DNA from 2 places in the Halomonas sp. LS-001 genome. Region 1 is predicted to be linked to the other one. Evidence: riboswitches for the same ligand, from Rfam matches in the RefSeq annotation. Region 1 holds a riboswitch; the other holds the start of a gene.
What was found. Region 1 has a riboswitch for thiamine pyrophosphate ahead of ACU6TU_RS12185 (sodium:solute symporter). Riboswitches for the same ligand answer to the same signal wherever they lie in the genome.
Positions count from the first base shown of each region.

Region 2: another riboswitch for thiamine pyrophosphate. It lies ahead of tenA (thiaminase II); the one in region 1 lies ahead of ACU6TU_RS12185 (sodium:solute symporter).

Region 1 covers NZ_CM129816.1:2,690,913-2,694,045, forward strand. Annotated here, with positions in the region: gene ACU6TU_RS12180 (MFS transporter) at 1-58, shown strand, start outside; gene ACU6TU_RS12185 (sodium:solute symporter) at 36-1,430, opposite strand; TPP riboswitch at 1,420-1,525, opposite strand; gene ACU6TU_RS12190 (peroxidase-related enzyme) at 1,647-2,237, opposite strand; gene ACU6TU_RS12195 (hypothetical protein) at 2,395-3,087, shown strand.
Region 2 covers NZ_CM129816.1:153,944-157,076, reverse strand. Annotated here, with positions in the region: gene thiC (phosphomethylpyrimidine synthase ThiC) at 1-834, opposite strand, end outside; gene tenA (thiaminase II) at 916-1,584, opposite strand; TPP riboswitch at 1,663-1,825, opposite strand; gene ACU6TU_RS00715 (hypothetical protein) at 2,301-3,110, shown strand.

The sequences.
Region 1 (3,133 bases):
CGGCCTGGGGCTGCTGGCTCTGCGTTTACGCTACCTCAAACGGCCGCTCGGCGATTGAGCAACGCCATCATCACGCTCACCAGCGTCGAGGCCAGCAAGGCACCCACAAAAGGCGCCAGTGTGGGAATGCTGTTTGGAAAGGTGGCCGCCAGCACACCCGCACTCAGGTTGCCTTGCGCCACCCAACCGGGCAGCACGGTACCGAGCATGCCCGCAACGCCACCGGCAATGGCCGCGACGGGTGTCATCCTCGACCACAGCCCAAGCAACACTGGTACCACAATGGCGGCGCAGAGCAGGTCGGCAATCAGGAAGAGACGCAGTACCGATACGCCCTGCAGCGCGACAATTACCACCGGCACCATCAGCAGTACCGTCACCCAACGGGCCACGCCCAGTGAGCCTTTCTGCGCAGAGAACTGCTCGCTGGCCAGGGAAGCGATAGCGTTCTGCAGCGTGTCCACGCTGGAAGCAACCAGCGTCACCGCCAGCACCAAGGCGGGGAGCGCCAGCCAGTTCGGCGCTTCAGACAGCAGCGCAAAAAACGGGATAGGTGGCTCGCCAAGGGCCACCCCACTCATCGCCGCCACGATACCCAAGCCACCAATCAACATGACCACCACCACGGTCGCGCCACCGCCCAGCCAGGCACCGCGTGCCAGGCTACGGTTATCTTCTGCGGCCCATACCCGCTGCCAGTAGCCCTGGTGGAAAAGGTTAGCGGCCGTCACTGCTATCACCAGGGTAAGTGCCACGCTCAGTGCGCTCCCGATAGGCGCGCTGGGCATAACGGCATCAGCTGGCAATTCAGGCAGCGCGTTCAAGGCAACGCCGCCAACAATCACCAGCAGGATAATCAGTAGCCAGGCCTGCCAGCGGTCCGTGGCCAGGCTCGCCCTGAGACCACCAACGGCGGTATAAAGCAAGGTAGTGAGCGCCACACCGAGAATCACCAGCGCAGGCGGCACATCAGAAAGCAGCGCGGTAATCGCACCAATCGCCGTTAGCTCAGCGGCCAGAAAGCAGGCCATGTAAGCCACTGATACCAGCGTTACCCAGTAGCGTACACCACGCCCGTAGCAAGCCTGGGCAAACTCGGCGATGCTGCGCCCCTTTGGCAGGGCACGGCGGATTTTAGGACCGTATAAACCCAGCACAATAAAAGGCAGTGCTGACCCGATGGCATACCCCGCCAGAGCAACCGGGCCAACAAAGGCACCGATTTCCGGCGGCGCGAACAGAATCCACGCCCCCATGCCTGAGGCCAGAAAGGATAGGCCAATGGTGAATGAAGATTGCGAGTTACGTGCGGAAAGGTAGTCATCCACGGCGTTATCGCCAAGCAGATGATTGGCATAGCGCGCCCGCAGACCCAAAAAAGCAAAACAGAAAAGTGCCGCGCCAAGCGCCGCGGCTGTCAGATATGGCATGTCGCACTTCCTCCGCCGGTACGAACCGGATCAGGTTCCAGGGTCTGCGCGCAACGGCGCGTATTCTCAGCCCTAAGGCTCCCCTGGCGACAGTGAATGTAAGTTGTCAGTAGTAGACTCTATTATTGTTGCGGATTGCTATAAACGAGTAAAGCTCAGACAATTAAAACCCAGGTAATTAAAACCCGGGCAATTAAAACCCAGGCCAGTAAAGCCTCAGCTCTTGTCGCGCGGCACTCGCCCCATCAGATAGAACTCGCTATTGGGCGGCGTGCCTGTCAGCGTTACCAGGCGGTTGGAAAGGCCAAAAAAGGCAGTAATGGCACCAATATCCCAGATATCTTCACGCGTGAACCCTACCGCATTCAGGCGTGCTTCCCAGTCATCTGTCAACTCGCCGACATCCAGGCCGCAATACAGCGCAAAATCCAGCATGACACGATGGCGCTCACTAATCGGCGCCGTACGGTGATTGATCGCCACCTGATCCGCCAGGTGCGGGTCTTTACTGTAAATGCGCACCAGAGCGCCATGGGCTACCACGCAGTAAAGGCAGCGGTTACGGGCGCTGGTGGCTACCACTATCATCTCTTTTTCGGCTTTGCTTAGCGTGTCTGACTCACGCTCCATAAGGGCATCATGGTAGGCAAAAAACGCCCGGAATTCGTCAGGCCGGTGGGCCAGCATCAAAAACACGTTGGGCACAAAACCGGCCTTTTCCTGCACGGCCAGAATGGTGTCACGGATATCATCAGGCAACTCGTTGAGCTCTTCCGGTACGCTGAAACGGCTAAGTGATGTGTTCATTCTGATTCCTGTTGTTTTTGTGAGTCGTGAGTCGTGAGTCAAAAGCTTTTCTTTTATTGCTACGCTCGCCATACTGAACACCGCATTAATTAAAGCTTGTTTACTTTTTTGGCGCATGCGCATTGCAGCGCTGATTGTTTGCTTATAGGGAAGCCCCATGCGCTACAACGAAGCGAAGGAACATACCCCCGGTCGCCTCCACAATCTCTTCGCCGATCCTTATCATGCGTTCGATAATGAAAGCCATGAGCGCCAGCTGCATATCCGCGTGATGCTTCACCAGCTTGCCGTCATTCCTATGCAACGAGGTCTGTTAACGCTAAGGGTGATCCATGGCTGGCAAAACGGTGGTTATGACCCCAGCGAGCTGCAATATGCGGAATATCCCCTGAACACCCTAGCGGACCTTAAACGTGTCAGCACCCTGTTCAATGCGGATGCCAAACATGCCAACACTTTCCCATGCACTGATAACAGCTTGCTGGCGGCGCCTTTAGATACTGTGATTGCCAATGCGCTAGCAGATGGTCAAAAGCTGGATCAGGACATCCGTCTTCGCCCCGCTCACTGGCCTGAATTCAACGGTGGGCTGACGCTTTACACACTTTTCAAGATGTATCATCGCCTGGTATATAGCGAAGATGATGCCTACCGTAGCAGCCAGTGTCGTACACCGGCAGGCATTCGCGAAATCCATGAATTCCATTTAGAAGAAGGTGAGTTTGCGTTTTTAACGCCGCCGGATCGTCACTTTACTCAGGAAGCATCGATACTGGTAATGCATGAAAGCCAGCTGGAACCTTTCGAGCACCTTCTGACTGAGACTCTGCCGCTTTTCGACTCGGTTTGAGAAAGCTGTCTTTATTTATCAATATGCCCCGCATTGGCGGGGCATA
Region 2 (3,133 bases), 1.3 Mb from region 1:
GATGATCCACTCACGGGTCTCGTGGATATTCTGGCCCGTGGAAAGGTCCATGATGGTGTCCGATCCCCAGCGGATCCCCCAGGTCATTTTGTCGACCTCTTCTTCAATCGACGAGGTGACCGCTGAGTTACCCAGGTTGCCGTTAATCTTCACCAGGAAATTACGGCCAATAATCATCGGCTCGGATTCAGGGTGATTGATATTATTAGGAATAATCGCTCGCCCACGGGCCACTTCGTCGCGCACAAATTCCGGCGTGATTTCTTCCGGCAGGCTGGCACCAAAGTTCTGGCCAGCATGCTGATGGCCCAGAATGCGCTCGACTTCGGCGGTGCCTAACGTCTGGCGACGCTGGTTCTCGCGGATGGCAATAAACTCCATTTCCGGCGTGATAATGCCCTGGCGCGCATAGTGCAGCTGGGTGACGTTCTTGCCCGCTTTTGCCCGGCGTGGGGTGCGGGTTAAATCAAAGCGCAGCTGGGCAAGCGTTGGGTCGTTAGCGCGACGATTGCCGTACTCACTGGTTGGGCCATCTAGGAACTCGGTATCGTCACGCTCTTCAATCCAGGTACGGCGCAGCGCGGGTAAGCCCTGGCGTAAATCGTTGCTGGCCGCGGGGTCGGTGTAAGGGCCAGAGGTGTCATACACCAGCAGCGGCGGGTTCTCTTCATCGATGCTGCTGGTTTTGGTAGGCGACAGGGTGATTTCCCGAAACGGCACGCGGATATCCGGCCGTGAGCCCTCGACATACACTTTGCGCGAGGCGGGCAGCGGCGCAATGGCAGCGGCATCGACCTGGGCGGTTTCTGCTAGAAAGTGGCTAGTTTTACTCATGATGATTTCCTTGGGTTTATTGTTTGCTTGTTGTTATGAAACGGTTGTTATAAGGCGATTGAACGGATGGATTGGCCGGTGTCAGTGAGCAAGATCCAACCCCATCTGCCAGAAATCGATTTCCAGGCGGGTGGCATCGCCAAATATCCTGCTCAGTTCGGCAAAACGGGCGGGGGTCACCTCGGCAAGGCGAGCGTTGAGCCATTCCAGTTCCGCCTGCATGGCGGCCTGAAACTCCTCGCTTTCGTACATGGCGATCCAGGCGTCAAAGGGATTTTTCGCGCCGCGTAGGGTGAACGGCTGAGCGTTCAGCCAGTTGGCAATTTCGCCGTAACCCACCAGGCAAGGGGCCAGCGCCACGTGCAAATCCAGCAGGTCGCCACGGTTGCCGGTATCCAGCACATAGCGGGTGTAGGCAAGCGTTGCTCGCGCTTCCGGCAGCTGGGCCAACTCATCTTCTGAAATGCCCCACTCCTGGCAGAACCCCACGTGCAGGCCCAGCTCCACATCCACGATGGCTTTTAAACCCTCATGGGCCTGGCGCAGGTCAGCAAGGGTCGGGCTTTTATAGGCGGCCAAGGCGTAAGCACGGGCGAAGTGAATCAGAAACAGATAATCCTGTTTCAGATAGTGGCGAAACGAGGGTTCGGGTAGCGCGGCGGTGCCCAGCTGGCGGACAAAATCGTGCTCAATATAGGCACGCCAGTCGTCATGGCAGGCGTTGGTAAGGTCGGTAAAGCAGTAGCCCATGATGCCTCCGGTGGTAATGATCCGGAAGGCGGGCGATTGAGATCGAGGGAATGGCACGGAAGGTGGCGTGAAGCTGAGCCGAGGCCATCGCTTGATCCCTACGCCGGTACCCGAGCTGCCCTCTTCATGAGGAGCCGCCCATTAGCCGGATCAGGTTCAGCGGGACCAGCGCTTTGGCAGCATCTAAGTGATACGCCCTGCGCCATCTCAGCCGGATTCACCGGCACCCCGTCAAGCAGTTAATGCAAGCAGTCTAGGAGGCAGAGGCAGGAGATGCAAGGGGATCCGACAGCTAAGTTCGGCGCAAACATTAAATGGGCATAAAGAAAATTTTGCCGTTCAGCGCAACAGCGATTGGTATGCATGAAAGTGTGATGCGGCATTCGTGTATCGGCAGCATAAGCGCCCCGTTGCTCTATTTGAGTGTCGGCAATGCGCGTTTTTCCTTATCCCTGGCATGGGTGAGTGCTTAATTTGACGGGTGTTTTTTACAAACCCAAGAAGTGGCAATGAGTTGATAAGGCTAACTGTATGTTTATGTGCTATTTTGATAATGGCTTAAAAAAAATAAATCTCATGCATGCTTTTTTGGCAAACTTTAGAACGAAAATTAATAAATCTTTATTATCGATTTTTTATCAGTTTTTGGCAGAATTAAGTTTTCTAGAAAAACGCGCATGCGCAATAATAAACGGTTATACGCCCGAGGAGCGTTAATGAACGGAGTCTGCGCTTTATGTAATCGGTCAATGAAGCTGAAAGATAGTCACTTCATGCCTAAGGCAATTTATCGAACTATTAAAAAAGGTTTTCCAGGGCAAGGGGAAGATATTATTTGGATCTCTGGCTTTGATAAGTCAGCAGCGTATACCGATAAACAAGCCAAAAAACATCTGCTTTGCGAAAATTGTGAGTTGAAGTTCTCCAAAAATGGAGAGGATATAGTACTACCACTGATGGCTCGCCCAAACGGTTTCAAGCTAGCTACGAAAATAAGGAAGTATAAGGCACTGACTAGCGTACAGGATGAAGTTTGGTATTTTCCACCTAATGGAGAGTTAGCCTTTGGATTCATGTATTTTGCCGTCAGTATTGCTTGGAGGATGTCGGCAACAGACTGGGGGTCATGCGGATTACCCGACACAGAAAACTCAATTCGCAAGGAAAAAATGTATGCTTTTTCGAAATTTCTTATGGGAGATTCAGCTTTACCAGAAAACACTTACCTGGCCGTATATGTTGAGAATCAAGTAGTTGACACACCATCAATGAGCTTTCCTACAGTCAAAAATCATGATGGCTATCAACATATAGTATTTAGTATACCTGGGATAAAATTCAGCATTGTCGCTGGCAGCAATCTAGGCTCTGGGGTAGTAAAGACATTTTCTCACAGTTCAACAAGGGTTTACTTTGTCAGTCGTAGCTTGAAATCGCACCCTGATTATCATTTCATGGTTAACTTCCTAAAGCATGAATCAAAAGCAAAAGGGCGCCTACTTAGGGAGCGCTCCCAAAACGTATAACAAGTTGCAACAACAACGGCATT